4 regions of the Pseudomonas sp. GWSMS-1 genome follow, and region 4 is predicted to be linked to each of the others. Evidence: predicted binding sites of a transcription regulator. Region 4 holds the regulator's gene; each other region holds the start of a gene.

Region 1 (4,365 bases), on a different contig from region 4:
GGGCTCGCTGTTGATGCTGACAATCAGGTTGCCGGCGCTGTCGCGGATGGTGGCGTCGGGCTGCGGTACCAGAATACGCAGCAGGCTGTAACGCTGCGCCGGTTCTGGTGGGGTGCTTACAACCTGGGTGGCGGTGGGTGTCTGGATCGCCGGCATTGAGTTGCTCGGCGCCAGCTCGACGCGCTCGGCATTGCCCGACTTGGGTTTGTCAGTGAAAACGCGATTCCCTTCGGCGTCTACATAGGTATAGACCTGCGCCAGGGAGGGCAGGGCCAGCAGCATCAGGCCGCAGAACAACAGGTTGCGCATAGGTTAGGGCGCCGGTTTGGGTTTTGGCGTAGGTGCTGGCGGTCGCAGGGCCGGGCTGCTGGTGTTGACCCGTTGCACGGTAAAGGTGGTGGTGGCGCTTTGCTGGATCGACTGCTCGCCGCTTAGCACTTCCACGGCCAGGCTGTGCTCGCCGCGGTCGGCATTACTGACTTGCAGGCGCGGCACGTTGCTCGGCTGGCCATAGGGCTTGCCATCGAGCAGCAGGCGCAGACGGTGATTATTGGCCAGGCGCGGCTCTATCGTCACCCGACGCTGAAGGTGCCATTGTTGGCGCGCATGGCCTCATCCGTGGGTAGGCCCGTCAGCTGCAAGGTGCTGTAAGGCGCCGCCTTTTCAAGGGTGTTGTCGGTTGGCGGTGCAGCTGGAGCGCTGGGCACTGGCATCGATACGCTATTGGTGGCGGGTAGCGCGATACTTTCTGTCGCTTGGCCTTCTGGCGGCTGGTCGGTGAATACCGTGTTGCCATTGGCGTCGGTGTATTTGTAGATCTGTGCACTGGCCGGCAATGCCAGGCTCAGCAGTAGGCAGATGAGTAGAGGGCGCATGCCGGACTCTCCCAGTTAATGTGCCCTAAGCGTTGCACTGCTTAGGCGCCCTGGCAAGCGCGCAGATGGTGTGGCGTATACCGGCGCAGAAAACATCGGGCTTAAAGGCGCTGGGTGCTTGGCAGTGGGCAGAATACAGATGCAAAAAGGCCACCCGAAGGTGGCCTCTTGTGTTGCGTGCGGTGTTAGACGCTGTAGTACAGGTCATATTCCAGCGGGTGTACGAAGGTGCGAACCTTAACTTCTTCTTCCGATTTCAGCTCGGTGAAGGATTCCAAGAAGTCCTTGGTGAAGACGTTTCCCTTGAGCAGGAAGTCGTGGTCGGCTTCCAGTGCTTCCAGTGCTTCTTTCAGGCTGCCGCACACTTGCGGAATCAGCTTGGACTCTTCCGGTGGCAGGTCGTAGAGGTTCTTGTCGGCAGCATCGCCAGGGTGAATCTTATTCTGGATACCGTCGATACCTGCCATCAGCAGAGCAGCGAATGCCAGATACGGGTTGGCTGCCGGGTCTGGGAAGCGTGCTTCGATACGACGGCCGCGCGGGCTGGCGACGTAAGGAATACGGATCGATGCCGAGCGATTGCGTGCCGAGTAAGCCAGCATCACTGGCGCTTCGAAGCCTGGCACCAGGCGCTTGTAGGAGTTGGTGGACGGGTTGGTCAGCGCGTTCAGCGCCTTGCCATGCTTGATGATGCCGCCAACGAAGTACAGGGCAGTGTCGGACAGGCCCGCATAGCCTTCACCGGCGAAGGTGTTCTTGCCATCTTTGGCGATGGACATGTGTACGTGCATGCCTGAACCGTTGTCGCCATACAGCGGCTTCGGCATAAAGGTGGCAGTGCGGCCGTAAGCTTCGGCGACGTTGTGTACGCAGTACTTGAGGGTCTGCACTTCGTCAGCTTTGGCAACCAAAGTGTTGAATTTCACCCCGATTTCGTTCTGGCCAGGGGCTACTTCATGGTGGTGCACTTCAACGATCTGGCCCATTTCTTCCAGAGCGTTGCACATGGCGGTACGGATTTCGTGATCCGAGTCGGCTGGTGGAGTCGGCAGGTAGCCGCCTTTCACGCCGATGCGGTGGCCATTGTTGCCCTGGCGGCCTTCGGTATCAGCGTCGCTGTTCCACGAGGCCTGTTCGGAGAAAATCTTGAACATCGAGCCAGACATGTCCGACTTGAACTTAACGGAGTCGAAGATGAAGAACTCAGGCTCTGGACCAACAAATACGGTGTCGCCGATGCCGGTGGTCTTCAGGAACTCTTCGGCACGCTTGGCAATGGCGCGTGGGTCGCGCTCGTAGCCCTGCATGGTAGACGGCTCAATCACATCGCACACCAGAATCAGAGTGGGCTCTTCGGTGAATGGGTCCAGTACCGCAGAGCTGTCATCCGGCAGCAGAATCATGTCGGAGGCTTCGATGCCTTTCCAGCCTTCGATGGAGGAGCCGTCGAACATCTTGCCGACTTCGAAGAAGTCTTCGTCCAGTGCGTCGCGTGCTGGCATGCTGATGTGGTGCTGCTTGCCGCGAATGTCAGTGAAGCGCAGGTCAACCCACTTCACGTCGTGTTCTTTAATAAGTTGAATCGACTTCGACATGCTGTCCTCCAGGTGGCTAAGGCTCGAATGCTGAGCCCCTCAATAATATGGTACGGCGCGCCGGCATAGTCCGTCGGCGTACCTTGCCTCACAAGGGAGCAAATTGCATGCCAGTGCACGGAATTGGGTGGGCGCCCTGAAAGTCAGGGCTCGCGGCGGTTGCTAGGTGCTGTTTAGGTAATATGCGCACCTTTATGGTTCGCTGTATTTGCGTAATGCACACAAATAGTGCGCTGATGGGTGGTGTGAGGATTTTTGATCAAAGCGTGAGCAATTTCCGCTATAATCCGCGCCCCTGTTTTTTCGCGGCCTCGGCACTCATAGTTTTCATGAAACTGATCGTTAAAGTCTTCCCAGAAATCACCATTAAAAGTCGGCCAGTGCGTAAGCACTTTATCCGGCAGCTGGCGAAGAACATTCGTTCGGTTTTGCGTGAGTTCGATCCACAGCTGCAGGTCAGCGGTGTATGGGACAACCTGGAAGTCGAAACCCTGATCAGTGAGCCGAAGACCCTGCAGGCGATGATCGAGCGCCTGAGTTGCACGCCGGGCATCACGCATTTTTTGCAGGTCGACGAATACCCACTGGGTGACCTCGATGACGTGCTGGCAAAGTGCAAACAGCACTTCGCCGATCAATTGCCTGGAAAAATCTTCGCCGTACGCTGCAAGCGCGCCGGCAAACATGCGTTCAGCTCCATGGATATCGAGCGCTATGTCGGCAGCCAACTGCGTCAGCAGTGCGGCGCGGCCGGTATTTCGCTGAAAGACCCTGACGTTGTGGTGCGCATGGAGATCCGCGACCAGCGCCTGTTCGTGATTCATCACCAGCACCAAGGGTTGGGCGGTTATCCACTGGGCTCGTTGGAACAGAGCCTGGTGTTGATGAGCGGTGGTTTCGACTCCACCGTTGCCGCCTACCAGATGATGCGCCGCGGTCTGGTCACGCATTTCTGCTTCTTCAACCTCGGCGGCCGTGCTCACGAGCTGGGTGTGATGGAAGTGGCGCACTACCTCTGGCAAAAATACGGCAGCTCGCAGCGCGTGCTGTTTATCAGCGTGCCGTTCGAGGAAGTGCTCGGCGAGATTCTCGGCAAGGTCGATAACAGCCACATGGGCGTGATCCTCAAGCGCATGATGCTGCGCGCTGCTACACGCATGGCTGAGCGCCTGCAGATTGAGGCGCTGGTGACCGGTGAGGCGATCTCCCAGGTCTCCAGCCAGACCTTGACCAACCTTGCGGTAATCGACTCGGCCACCGATATGCTGGTGCTGCGTCCGCTGCTGGCCAGCCATAAACAAGACATCATCGACACCGCCACGCAGATCGGCACCGCCGAGTTTGCCAAGCACATGCCGGAATACTGCGGGGTGATTTCGGTCAACCCGACCACCCGGGCGAAGAAGCCGCGTGTCGAGCATGAAGAAGGCCAGTTCGACATGGCGGTCCTCGACCGCGCTCTGGAGCGCGCGACCTTGCTGCCGATCGACAAAGTGATCGACGAGCTGGGCAAGGACGTTAAGGTTGAGGAGGTCAGCGAAGCGCTGGCCGGCCAGGTCATCATCGATATCCGTCATCCGGATAACACCGAAGAGCAGCCACTCGAACTGCCGGGTATAGAGGTGCAAGCGCTGCCCTTCTATGCGTTGAACAGCCGCTTTAAAGAGCTGGATGACGCGCGGCAATACCTGTTGTATTGCGATAAGGGCGTCATGAGTCGTTTGCATGCCCACCACCTGTTGAGCGAGGGGCATGCCAATGTGCGCGTTTATCGTCCGACATAAGACGCCCGGGTTGAATGGCGGTAGCATTCGCCATCGCCCTCCCGACATACCGGCGGCGTGAAGCAGGCTTTTACGCCGCCGAGCAGAAATCGCATTTAGTTAATACTCGCC
Region 2 (4,365 bases), on a different contig from region 4:
CAGAACAGGTCATCAAAGTATTCGGGGCGCGTTCTAAGGGAGGCTGCAAAGCTATTACCCGCAGCAACATGCTGTTTAATGTCATCCACCAGCTTGCGCATGTTGGGGTTGTCCACACCCTCAGCAATAATGTCAAAAGACTGCAGCAACGGTACGCCGGCCTTCATCATCGTGGCCATTTGCCGGGCAAACAGGGCGATATCTATCGGCTTGATCTTCTTACCCGCGCTGAACAGCGAAGCGGATTTTTTGCGCACCTTGGTCGGGTTGATGCCCTGCTTGCGTAGCTGCGCCTTCACCAATGCAGGGTTCTGGCCGCTGGCTTCACCTTTTATTTTGGCACCCTGCTTGTTGGTGCCTTCCCAAGCGAAGGTGCTGGTTTTTAGTGCTTTAACGGCCATCGGTTAGTCCTTTGTCACGCGGTTCACTTCAGCGAGGCTGGTCACGCCCTGCATGGCCTTCAGCAGCGCTGAAGTTCGCAGATCATTAAAGCCGTCTTTGCGCATCTGGATGGAGATATCAATCGAGTTGCCTTCCTCCATGATAATCCGCTGCAGCGCCGGCGTGTTTTTAACCACTTCATAAATCCCGACACGGCCTTTATAACCGCCGTTGCAATTTTCGCAGCCAACCGGCTCATAAATCTTGAAGGTGCCGATTTTGTCTTCCGGGAAACCTTCCTCCAGCAGGGCCTCGCGCGGGATCTGAATTTCTTTCTTGCAGTTGTTGCACAGCTTGCGTGCAAGGCGCTGGGCGATAATCAGGTTCACCGAGGTGGCGATGTTGAATGACGGCACGCCCATGTTGCGTAGTCGCGTCAGGGTTTCGGCCGCGCTATTGGTGTGCAAGGTCGACATCACCATGTGCCCGGTTTGTGCGGCCTTAATAGCAATGGAGGCGGTGTCCAGGTCACGAATTTCACCGACCATGATGATGTCCGGGTCCTGACGCAGAAAGGATTTCAGTGCCGCGGTAAAGTCCATGCCCTGCTTGGGGTTAACGTTGACTTGGTTAATGCCCTCTAGGTTGATTTCCACCGGGTCTTCAGCCGTGGAGATATTTACGTCGACGGTATTGAGAATATTCAAGCCGGTGTACAGCGATACGGTTTTGCCGGAGCCGGTTGGGCCTGTGACCAGAATCATGCCCTGCGGTTGTTTGAGGGCGGCCATATACAGCTCTTTTTGCGATTCTTCATAGCCCAGTGCGTCGATGCCCATCTGCGCACTGGCAGAGTCAAGAATCCGCATCACGATTTTCTCACCCCATAGGGTTGGACACGTACTGACGCGGAAATCGATAGACTTGGTTTTCGAGATACGCATCTTGATGCGGCCGTCCTGCGGCTTGCGTCGCTCTGAAATATCCAGGCCGGCCATTACCTTTAAGCGCGCAGAGATGCGCGGCGATAGCTGGATCGGTGGGCGGGCTATCTCATGCAGAATGCCGTCAGTGCGAAAGCGCACCCGGTAGGTCTTCTCGTAAGGCTCAAAGTGCAGGTCTGAGGAGCCTTTTTTAATCGCATCCAGCAGCATCTTATTTACAAAACGCACCACAGGCGCATCGTCTGCGGAGTTGCCGTCAGCTTTTACTTCCGCGTCATCATTAATCGCTTCAACATCCAGGCCATCGAGGTCAACGTCGGCCAGTTCATCCATACCGCCGGTGGCGGAGTCGAAAAATTTATCGATAGCGTCACCGAGCTTGTCATCCTCAACCAGAATGGCCTCGGTGTTCATGCCGGTGCTGAATTGAATGTCAGTAATGGCCTGATGGTTGGTGGGGTCGGAGACCGCGACAAACAGCTTGTTGCCCCTGCGCCACAGTGGCAGCACACGGTGCTGACGCACCAGCTTTTCGGTCACCAAGTCTTTGGGCTGGTTTTCTTTGTCGATGGCATTCAGGTCAACAAAGGACACGCCAAACTGATCGCTGGCCAGCTCGGCCAATACCCGGCTTTTCACCAGTTTGTTTTGCACCAGGTAGGTGACTAGTGACAGCTTGTTACGCTGTGCTTGGGCTTGCGCTTGTTGCGCGGCTTTTTCATCCAGCAGTTCCGCCAACACCATCTGCCGGGCCAGGCCGGTAAGGGGCACGCTATCGTTCATCATAGGCTCCATAACAATGCATGCCTTATAGCCTAGATGCTAAGGACTGCCAAATATAATGGGGTCAGGTGACAAAAAATGGCAGTTAGTGCCGGCTGTGCGGCGACAAATGTCTGGAGTGTTTATTTAGAGGTCCAGATTAACGCTATGTTGGAAGTTGGCATGCAAGGTGCACTGTTAGGGTTAGGTCGTCGACCTATACACACTAAGGAGATGCTTATATGAAAGCTCAAATGCAGAAAGGCTTTACCCTGATTGAATTGATGATCGTAGTCGCGATCATTGGTATTTTGGCTGCAATTGCCATTCCGCAGTATCAGAACTACATCGCGCGGTCGCAATTTTCCGAGTCTCATGCTTTACTCGGTGGCGCTCGCACTGCAGTGCAGGAGCGTATAGATCAGGGCCAGTCTTTTACCGCATCGACAGGTGACGCTACAGCTGCTTCTAACGTTCTTGGTCTTCAATTGACCGGTGAATATGGCGCAATTACCTCGCCAGCTTACAACGGTACTGACGCTACTTATGCGCTGACATATACATTCAAAACTGCTGGTGTTAATGCCAATCTTGTAAGCGATACGGTTGACTATACCTATACCAAGGCTACCGGGCTTTGGGCTTGTACAACTTCTGTTCCACAGCAGTACGCCAGCAAGTGCGCTACCGGTTCTTAATGGTTCATGATTGAATGACGCCCCGCAATGCGGGGCGTTTCTTTACGTGGGTGACGTATTGAAAAAATTAGTTCCTATTTTTTGGGTGTTTGGAGTGGTCGTTTTTCCAAATATTCTATTCGGATTACTTTCCCTTTATTTTGGTTTGGGGCGGCCCTACGTAAACTTTGACTATCTGGTTTGTGCTGTTATTTTTTTTACACCGCTACGATTTTTATTTTACCCGCTTGTTTTGGTTTGTGCTTTTTTTGATGTGATGCTTTTGGTATGTCAGGTTTTCCCTTTTGTTAGGTTGCAAGATGTTTTTTATCTCTTAGGCTTTATTCCTGCTGCGGCTCTGGCTTGGCAGGCTTGGCTATGTGTGTCGGTGGTATTGGCGCTATTCGCTTTTGGGCTCTTTTCGCTTTCGGTGAGGCGTTCGTCGTTATTGAGCTGTCTTGTGTTATTGAATTTTTCTTTGCTGCTGTACGCGTTTTCAGTTTATGGGACTGACGTTGATCGTGGAAAATTTTGGCGTGTTCCAGAGGGGAGAGCTGTATCAAGTCAAGCGGTTTATTTCTATACATATCGTCAAGGTGCGTTTCTTGAGAAGTACTTTGAGGAGGGTGAGCCTTTCAGTAAGGCTGCCTACAGCGGTGCTACTGAGCCATGGTTCGAAGCTGGGGCTGGTTTTAAAAATAAGGTTTTGTTGATTGTTAATGAGTCTTGGGGCGCTACTTTAAATCCTCAGATCGTCGATCAGCTTATTCGACCGCTGCGTGAGCTTAAGAATATCGATGCGGTGGAATATGGTTCGAAAGATTTTGTAGGTGCGACTGTTGCTGGGGAGTTGAGAGAGTTGTGTCGCCTGCAGCCGAATCACTTCAATTTATCAAGTGTGTCAGAAGGTTTTGATGCATGTTTGCCTGGGATGTTTAAGTATCAGGGTTACGTCACGCATGCTATGCATGGTGCGGTTGGGCTAATGTATGACCGGGTTCACTGGTATTCAAAGATTGGTTTTGATGAAAGGGTTTTTTTTGAAAGCAGATCTTGGAAGGAGCGCTGTTACTCTTTTCCTGGCGCGTGTGATCTCGAGTTGATGGAGGAGCAGCTTAAGCCTTTATTGGCTCGGAATGGAAAGGATTTTATATATTGGCTAACACTGAATACCCATTCATATTATGATGTTCGTGACTTGCGCGGCGATTATTTTAACTGTGCTGAGTATGGTGTTTTGTCTGGTGGTGAGGCGTGTAGGAATCTAAAGTTACAAGCCCAGTTTTTTAAAGGCTTGGCGGATGTGCTTTCTGGCGTAGGTTCTGGGGTAGATGTTGTTGTTGTTGGTGATCATTCTCCCCCCATGTTTGATCAGCGCGAGAAAGGCACAGTTTTTTTAGATTCGAAAGTTTCTTATATTCGATTTAGTGTCAGGTAGGTTGGCGTGCTTTGGTTACCTATCAAGGCATATTTCCACGGTACGCCTATTTATTAGTCGTGTTGGGTGCGTAGTGCGGAATCACGCGAAGGCGCTTTCGCTGTCCACCGTGACTCTGTGGAATTTGCCGATATATCAACATCCCGCCATCGTGCGGGGTGTT
Region 3 (4,365 bases), on a different contig from region 4:
GTCAGCACATAAACTGTCCCTGGCGAGATTGCGTGAGCACCCGCATGGCCTCGACCTGGGTGCACTCAAGCCAAACCTGGGCGCACGGCTGAAAACCGTCAATCAGCAGGTGCAGGCCGCGCCGGCGGTGATCATGGCCGACCTGCAACGTTTTGCCGCGCAGCCGGTGGCCAAGGCTGATGAGTTGCTGTTGATTGGTCGTCGTCATGTGCGCAGCAATAACTCCTGGATGCATAACTACCACCGGTTGGTGAAAGGTAAGCCGCGCCATCAACTGTTGATGCACCCGGCCGACCTGCAACAGCGTGGGCTGAGCGATGGCCAGCGGGTGCGGGTGCGCTCGCGGGTTGGTGAGATAGAGGTTGAAGTCGCTGCCAGCGACGAAATGATGGCCGGCGTGGTCAGCCTGCCACATGGTTGGGGCCATGCGCGGCCTGGCGTGCAGATGGCAATTGCCAGCGCGCAACCGGGCGCCAGCGCCAACGACCTGACCGATGAGCGGCAGCTCGACAGCCTGTCCGGTAATGCCGCGCTCAACGGTGTGCCGGTGCAGGTGGAGGCGGCCTAGCGAGCCTTGTTTGACCTATGGGCGTGACAGGGAAGGCCGAGCATTGCGCTCGGCTTTTCGCTACAATGCGCCACCGCGCCGACCCGAGAGTCGGAAAGTTAAGTCCTGAGGTGCCCAATGGATATCATCGAAACCATCAAAGAGCAGATCGCCGCCAACACCGTTCTGCTGTACATGAAAGGCTCGCCGAACGCTCCGCAGTGCGGCTTTTCCTCCAAGGCTGCACAGGCTGTAATGGCGTGTGGTGAGAAATTCGCCTACGTCGACATCCTGCAAAACCCGGAAATCCGCGCCAACCTGCCGAAATACGCCAACTGGCCAACCTTCCCGCAACTGTGGGTTGGCGGTGAGCTGGTCGGCGGTAGCGACATCATGGCGGAAATGTTCGACAAGGGTGAGCTGCAGACCCTGATCAAAGACGCTGTGCAAAAAGCCGACGCGTAAGCCGGTGCTGCACAAACAACAAACCCCGCACTTGGCGGGGTTTGTTGTTTATTGCGCGGATGTTTATTCGTCCATTTGCGACTGCAGGTAGTTCTGCAAGCCTACCGACTGGATCAGGCTGAGTTGAGTTTCTAGCCAATCAATGTGCTCTTCTTCGGAGCAGAGGATGTCTTCCAGTAGTTCGCGGCTGGCGTAATCACCGATGCTTTCGCAGTAGGCAATCGCCGCTTTCAGGTCAATGTGTGCCTTGTGTTCGATCTTAAGGTCACACTCGAGCATTTCCTGAGTGTTCTCGCCGATCAGGATTTTGCCGAGGTCTTGCAGGTTAGGCAGGCCTTCGAGGAAGAGGATGCGTTTGATCAGCTTGTCCGCATGCTTCATCTCGTCGATAGACTCGTGGTACTCATGCTCACCGAGTTTCTTCAGGCCCCAGTCTTCATACATGCGTGCATGCAAGAAGTACTGATTGATCGCGACCAGCTCGTTGCCGAGGATCTTGTTCAGATGCTGAATGACTTTCTTGTCGCCTTTCATGTCTGCGTCTGCCTTGCAGGGGAGTTAGCGCTTGATTCTGGGCTGCGGGTTTTTGGCTGTCAAACCTAAGTGCCTGAATTCAAAGTTAAATCCAATCTGAGTAAGAATGCTTAAGTTCTGCATTTTGCTGCTAAGGCATTGAATTACAGCCATAAAAAAACCGGACGCAAGGCCCGGTTCTTGATCGCGCAGTCAATCAGGCGGCAGTAAAGCTGGCCGGGTAGGCCATGACCGCCTGGCTGCTTTGCACGTCGCTTAACGTTTCGCGTACCACTTGCTTGGCCAGGCAGGCGCACTTGCCACACTGGCTGGCAACGCCGAGTGCCGCACGGACATCACGGTAACTGCAGCAGCCCTCATAGATGGCTTCGCGGATCTGACCGTCAGTTACACCTTCGCAGAGACAGACGTACATAGTTAAGGCTCGTGGTGGGGCAGTGGTTCGTGTGAAGGATAGTAATGATAATGAGAATGCTTGTCAAAAATGTGTATGGTTGACTGACGAGCGGTGGCCGCCGGCAGGCCCGCTTCGCTTCTCTCTCTGTGCGGGCCTAATTCGGCTGAGGATTCGGCGCCTATCTGTAGCCGCGACGTGGCATCGGTGTGGGTGAAAAATCGCCGTCGAGGTTTGTCGATCATGGATGCCCCTGGCTGGCTTCTGCCCCGGTCGTATTTATTGCCGGGTGGGCGGCAAAGGGCTGGGCGTGATTGCCGCTGGCATGCCCATGGGCGGAAAGCCTTTGCCGCTTTGCCGCCTATAACACCCTATTTATTGGTTAAATTATTGATAAGTAAGTAAAAAATAAAATGGCACAGCCTTTGCTTATGGTCATGCACGGAAAACAACAACGCCAATTGGCAAAGGTTTCTGACCATGAGCATCAGTTTCGATCGGGCACTCGGCATACATGAAAAGGCACTCGGCTTTCGCACTCAGCGTGCCGAGGTGTTGGCCAATAACATCGCCAACGCTGATACGCCTAACTACAAGGCGCGTGATCTGCAATTCGCCAACGTATTGGCGGAGCAAAGTGCCCAGAACCAGCGCGGCCCGGTCAGTCTGAATCGTACTAACAGCCAGCATATTCCTGCCGATGGTGTGATGGGCGGCGATGCCAGTCTGGAATACCGCAACTCGATGCATCCCTCGATTGATCAGAACACCGTAGACCTGCAGATCGAGCAATCCAACTACGCAGAGAACTCTGTGCAGTTCCAAGCCAGTTTCACCCTGCTCAACAGCAAATTCAAAGGGCTCGTCAGTGCCCTGCGCGGCGATTAATAGGAGCCTGAAGCTATGTCACTTTCCAGTGTTTTCAACATCGCCGGAATGGGTATGAGTGCCCAGAGTACTCGCCTGAATACCATTTCCAGCAACATTGCCAACGCAGAAACGGTCTCATCAAGTATTGATCAGACATATCGCGCGCGGCATCCAGTATTCGCCACCGTGTACCAGTCAGCGCAAGGCGGTGATCGGGGTTCGTTGTTTGCCGATCAGGACAATGCCGGTGCGGGCGTACAGGTATTGGGCGTGGTCGAGGACCAGAGCAGCCTGATGCCGCGCTATGAGCCGAACCATCCGGCGGCCGATGAGGGTGGCTACGTTTACTACCCCAACGTCAACGTGGTGGAAGAGATGGCCGACATGATTTCCGCCAGCCGGGCCTTCCAGACCAACACTGAAATGATGAACACCGCCAAGCAGATGATGCAGCGCGTATTGACCCTGGGTCAGTAAGCCAACGAATAAGGAGTGCAGAGTGATGAGTGTTGTTGGCGATGTCAGTGGTTCGGCGCTGGACCAATACCAGATCAAGCAAGGCAGCAGCCAGAATAAAGAGCTCGGGAAAAACGAGTTTCTCAACTTGCTGGTGGCTCAGTTGAATAACCAAAATCCGCTGGAGCCGCAAGGCAATGGCGAGTTTATCGCCCAGTTGGCGCAGTTCAGCCAGGTTGAGGGGATTGAGAAGCTCAATACCAGCATGGGCTCTTTGCTGAGCGGTTACCAGTCATCCCAGGCGCTGCAGGCTTCTTCGTTGGTCGGACGTAAGGTCATCGTGCCTACGGATAAGGCGGTGGTTGATACCAGTGAGAGCTTTAAGGCGAGCCTCGTTCTGCCAGCCAGCAGCAGTAACGTCTACGTCAATATCTATGACAAGGCCGGTGCTGCTGTGGGGCGGGTCAACCTCGGTGAGCAGGCGGCCGGCAATGTCAGCTTTATCTGGGATGGCAAAGACAGCAGCGGCAACCTTTTGCCGCCGGGTACCTACAAGTTTGAGGCGCAGGCTACTTATGCCGATGGGGCTAAAGGCCTATACACCATGCTACCGGCCAACGTTGACAGCGTGACGCTGGGTGGCAGCGAGTTGATGTTGAATCTGGCGGGGCTTGGCAGTGTGCCTATGTCGCAAGTACAGGTTATCGGTCAGTAACTAACAGGTTTAAGCCGCCGGCTGTCCGGCAGAGGAGTTTTCCATGGGTTTCAATATCGGTCTTAGTGGTTTGCGCGCCGCGACCAGTGACCTCAACGTAACCGGTAATAATATCGCCAACGCCGGTACTGCTGGGTTTAAACAGTCGCGTGCCGAATTTGCCGATGTGTATGCGGCGTCTGTGCTGGGCTCCGGTGCCAACCCGCAGGGCAGTGGTGTGCTGCTGGCCAGCGTGTCTCAGCTGTTTAACCAAGGCAATATCAACACCACGCAAAATGCCTTGGACCTAGCAATCAATGGCGCTGGTTTTTTCCAGACCAGCAATAACGGCGAAATCAACTACACCCGTGCCGGTTACTTTGGGACGGATCGCGACGGCTTTAT
Region 4 (4,365 bases):
TGGCGCCTGCGGGTTTCCGAGAAACGTTTGAGTAGGGTTTCTTCGTCGGCGTCCAGGTAGAGCACATCGCATTTGATGTGCCGGGCGCGAACCTCTTCGAGCAGCTCGGGGAAACGCTTGAGATGGCTCGGCAGGTTGCGCGCATCGATGGACACCGCGACCTGCGGATGCAGTAGCTCGGTATGCAGCAGGGCGCGCTCGGCCAGTTCTGGCAGCAGCCCGGCGGGCAGGTTGTCAATGCAGTAGAAACCGTTGTCCTCGAGCACATCGAGGGCCGTGCTCTTCCCGGAGCCGGAACGACCGCTAACGATGATCAGGCGCATGTCTAGGCTCGATTGAGTTGGCTTTGTACGTCAACCACCACTTGATACAAGGCTTCGCTACTTTCGGCTTGGCGCAGGCTGGCACGCACGTCGCTGCGGTCGAGCATGCTAGCGATCTGCCGAAGCAATTCCAGGTGAGCGTCAGTGGCGGCCTCTGGCACCAGCAGAACAAACAGCAGATCGACGGGGGCGCCATCAATGGCGTCGAAGTCGACCGCGGCGTCCAGGCGCAGCAGGGCGCTGATCGGTGCAGTGCAACCCGGCAGGCGACAGTGCGGTATGGCAATGCCATTACCGAAGCCGGTTGAACCCAGTTTTTCACGGGCAATCAGGCTTTCGAAGATGTCTTGGCCATCCAGGTCAGGCAGCTCGCGTGCTACCAGGTTGGCAATCTGTTCGAGAACACGTTTTTTGCTGCCGCCCGGCACGTTCACTAGGGAACGGCCGGGGGTCAGGATAGTTTCAAGTCGGATCATAGGAGATAGACGACGTCAGCGGGCCATAGCGCCTTGTTGACGATCGAGCTGTTTTTCCTTGTGTTTGATGAGTTGTCGATCGAGTTTGTCGGTCAGTAAATCGATGGCGGCGTACATATCGTCATGCTCGGCATTTGCGACGACTTCACCGCCTGCAATATGCAGGGTCGCTTCGATTTTCTGCTTGAGTTTCTCGACCTCCATGATGACTTGTACATTGGTGATCTTGTCGAAGTGGCGTTCTAATCGGCCGAGTTTTTCGCCGATATAGTCGCGCAGGGCGTCGGTCACATCCAGCTGGTGTCCACTGATGTTGACTTGCATACCGCTTTCTCCTTGTTACCGTGTGTAAGAGGCAGGCAAGAGGCCTGCCGCCGGAACACTGTGGCGTGGAAGACTCTGGCAGAACGGATTCGGCATTAGCTCTACTGGCTGTGTAGCTGTATGGCCGCGTAGCGAAAAAGCCTTGCCTGAAAGGTTCTGTGCAGTGTGACGGATCTTCCTTCTTAGTGCCGCCTTAGATCAATCGTTTGCGCTCGCTGGAGGGCGCTATTCCGAGGGACTCACGGTATTTTGCGACCGTACGGCGAGCGACTTGAATGCCTTGTGCCTCCAGTAGACCAGCGATCTTGCTGTCACTCAACGGCTTTTTCGCATTTTCCGCCGCGACCAGTTTTTTGATGATGGCGCGGATCGCTGTCGACGAACATTCGCCCCCTTCAGAGGTGCTGACATGGCTGGAAAAGAAGTACTTCAGCTCGTAAATGCCGCGCGGGGTGTGCATGAACTTCTGCGTTGTTACCCGTGAAATAGTCGACTCGTGCATCCCTACGGCTTCGGCAATGTCGTGCAGCACTAGAGGCTTCATTGCCTCGTCGCCGTAGTCGAGGAAGCCGCGCTGGTGTTCGACGATCTGCGTGGCGACTTTCATTAGGGTTTCGTTGCGGCTTTGCAGGCTTTTGATAAACCAGCGCGCTTCTTGCAGTTGGTTGCGCATAAAGGTGTTGTCGGCGCTGGAGTCGGCGCGCTTCACAAAGCCGGCGTATTGCGCGTTAACCCGTAGGCGCGGCATAGCTTCTTGGTTCAGCTCCACCAGCCAGCGCTCGTTGTGTTTACGCACGATCACGTCGGGCACCACGTATTCCGGCTCGCTGGACTCTATCTGCGAGCCGGGGCGCGGGTTGAGGGTCTGGATCAGATCGATGACCTGGCGCAGCTCATCTTCCTTGAGCTTCATGCGGCGCATCAGCTGGCTATAGTCGCGGCTACCAAGCAGGTCGAGGTAATCGCTGGTCAGGCGCAGGGCTTCGCTCAGCCACAGTGTTTTTGCGGGGAGCTGGCGCAGTTGCAGGAGCAGGCATTCGCCCAGGTTGCGCGCGGCAATGCCGGTGGGCTCGAATTGCTGAATGCGGTGCAGCACGGCTTCGACTTCATCGAGTTCGATGTCCAGCTCGGGATCGAATGCGTCGACCACTTCTTCCAGAGTTTCTTCCAGGTAGCCTTGGTCGTTGATGCAGTCGATCAGGGTTACAGCAATCAGACGGTCCTTGTCCGACATCGGCGCCAGATTGAGCTGCCAGAGCAGGTGGCTTTGCAGGCTCTCACCGCTGGAGGTGCGGGTGGTGAAATCCCACTCGTCATCATCGTTGCTGTTGTTGGGAAGGCTGCTAGCACTGGTTTGGTAAATATCTTCCCAGGCGGTGTCAACGGGCAGCTCGTTGGGGATGCGCTCACCCCAGTCGCCTTCTTCCAGGTTGTCCACAGTCTGAGTGGTTTCCTGGTAGCTGGTTTCTTGAAGGGGGGCTTCAGCCTGCTCACTGGTATTGGCGCTTTCTGCGCCATCGGCCATGGGGTCCGAGTTGTCGAAGTCATCGCCTTCTTCTTGGCGTTCGAGCATCGGGTTGGACTCCAAGGCTTCCTGGATCTCTTGTTGCAGATCCAGGGTCGACAGTTGGAGCAGACGGATGGCCTGTTGCAGCTGCGGTGTCATCGTCAGCTGCTGGCCCATTCTCAGGACGAGCGATGGTTTCATTGCAGACCTTATTTACCGGCGTCTGTGCGCAATCCACTACAGGGCGTTTTTAAAAACGCCACCAGGAAGCAAATTATATGCCTGACTCTAAAGCTTTTGCCTAGCCTTGGCTGCAACAGGCTTGAGAAAAGCCGTGGTTACAGCCGGAACTCATGCCCCAGGTAAACTTCTTTTACTGTCTGGTTGGCCAGAATGGTCTCGGCATCACCTTCGGCGATCAGTTGGCCATCACTAACAATGTAAGCCGTTTCGCAAATATCCAAGGTCTCGCGAACATTGTGGTCGGTGATCAATATACCGATGCCCTTGGCCTTGAGGTGATGGATGATCTGCTTGATGTCGCCCACAGAAATCGGGTCAACACCGGCGAAGGGTTCGTCGAGCAGGATGAACTTGGGGTTGGTCGCCAGAGCGCGGGCAATTTCCACGCGGCGGCGCTCACCACCAGACAAACTCATGCCGAGGTTGTCGCGGATATGGCTGATATGAAACTCCTGCAGCAGGCCTTCAAGTTCCTTGCGGCGTGCGGCGCCGTCGAGGTCATTGCGGGTTTCCAGGATGGCCATGATGTTGTCGGCCACGCTGAGCTTGCGGAATATCGAGGCTTCCTGTGGCAGGTAACCGATGCCCGCACGAGCGCGGCCATGCATGGGCTGATGGCTGACGTCGAGGTCGTCGATCATCACGCGGCCCTGATCAGCCTGCACCAAGCCAACGATCATGTAGAAACAGGTGGTCTTGCCGGCACCGTTGGGGCCGAGCAGTCCGACGATCTGCCCGCTGTCGATGCTCAGGCTGACGTCGCGCACGACCTGGCGGCCTTTGTAGCTTTTGGCCAAGTGTTGGGCTTTCAATGTGGCCATTATTACTGCGCCTGCTGGTCGGCTGGTTTGTTCTTCGGCTGGATCACCATGTCGATGCGCGGACGTGGCGCTGTGACGTTGGTGCCTGTGGCGCGGCCGGCGTTGACGATCTGGCGCTGGGTGTCATAGACGATTTTCTCGCCTTCGAAGGTGTTGCCTTCTTGAATCACCTTGGCTTGGTCGATCAATACAACGCGATCATTGGCCATGAAGTATTGGATGGTCAGGCCGTAGGCTTTGACGACCTGCTTGTCGGCAGATGGCAGTTGTTCGTAGTAGGCCGGCTTGCCGACAGAGGTAAACACTTCGACATCGCCCTGGGCATTCTGGGTGATGGTCACGGTGTTGCCTGTGATTTTGAGTGTGCCTTGAGTAATCACAACGTCGCCGCGGTAGACCGCTACGCCTTGTTTGTCATCGAGCTCCGCGCTGTCAGCCTGGATACGGATTGGCTGTTCGCGGTCGGATGGCAGTGCCCAGGCGCTGACACTTCCGAGTGCGGCGCTGAGGCTGAGTAGTAGGGGGAGGGTGTTAACGAGCCTCATGCTGACCTCTTACGTTGGACAGCAGGAGCATCCTGCCGTCATTCATGTACGCTTTCATTCCTTGTGCCGTGGTCACCCCATTGGCCGCGACGATTCTAACGGCTTGCTGGGTCTGCGCATATTCCT

The links. The regulator sigma-54, encoded in region 4, starts transcription at its own class of promoters, with help from an activator protein. The targets are predictions, from matches to a motif close to ANTGGCATNNANNTTGCTNT.
Region 1: the regulator sigma-54 is predicted to act here: its motif matches at 2,566-2,585, upstream of glnA (type I glutamate--ammonia ligase).
Region 2: the regulator sigma-54 is predicted to act here: its motif matches at 2,265-2,284, upstream of ACEPAJ_RS18395 (pilin).
Region 3: the regulator sigma-54 is predicted to act here: its motif matches at 2,353-2,372, upstream of flgB (flagellar basal body rod protein FlgB).

The regions. Positions count from the first base shown of each region.
Region 1 is NZ_JBMHHV010000005.1:387,489-391,853, forward strand. Features, by position in the region: gene ACEPAJ_RS05165 (DUF4124 domain-containing protein) at 1-309, opposite strand, end outside; partial or broken gene ACEPAJ_RS05170 (DUF4124 domain-containing protein) at 313-875, opposite strand; gene glnA (type I glutamate--ammonia ligase) at 1,061-2,470, opposite strand; gene thiI (tRNA uracil 4-sulfurtransferase ThiI) at 2,800-4,254, shown strand.
Region 2 is NZ_JBMHHV010000005.1:3,126,402-3,130,766, reverse strand. Features, by position in the region: gene ACEPAJ_RS18405 (type II secretion system F family protein) at 1-401, opposite strand, end outside; gene pilB (type IV-A pilus assembly ATPase PilB) at 405-2,108, opposite strand; gene ACEPAJ_RS18395 (pilin) at 2,330-2,785, shown strand; gene ACEPAJ_RS18390 (sulfatase-like hydrolase/transferase) at 2,832-4,202, shown strand.
Region 3 is NZ_JBMHHV010000005.1:2,430,453-2,434,817, reverse strand. Features, by position in the region: partial or broken gene ACEPAJ_RS15050 (molybdopterin oxidoreductase family protein) at 1-568, shown strand, start outside; gene grxD (Grx4 family monothiol glutaredoxin) at 686-1,012, shown strand; gene bfr (bacterioferritin) at 1,076-1,546, opposite strand; gene ACEPAJ_RS15035 (bacterioferritin-associated ferredoxin) at 1,743-1,961, opposite strand; gene flgB (flagellar basal body rod protein FlgB) at 2,421-2,828, shown strand; gene flgC (flagellar basal body rod protein FlgC) at 2,844-3,287, shown strand; gene flgD (flagellar hook assembly protein FlgD) at 3,313-3,981, shown strand; gene flgE (flagellar hook protein FlgE) at 4,025-4,365, shown strand, end outside.
Region 4 is NZ_JBMHHV010000003.1:402,876-407,240, forward strand. Features, by position in the region: gene rapZ (RNase adapter RapZ) at 1-323, opposite strand, end outside; gene ptsN (PTS IIA-like nitrogen regulatory protein PtsN) at 326-799, opposite strand; gene hpf (ribosome hibernation-promoting factor, HPF/YfiA family) at 815-1,123, opposite strand; gene ACEPAJ_RS02805 (RNA polymerase factor sigma-54) at 1,317-2,831, opposite strand; gene lptB (LPS export ABC transporter ATP-binding protein) at 2,969-3,694, opposite strand; gene lptA (lipopolysaccharide transport periplasmic protein LptA) at 3,697-4,239, opposite strand; gene lptC (LPS export ABC transporter periplasmic protein LptC) at 4,226-4,365, opposite strand, start outside.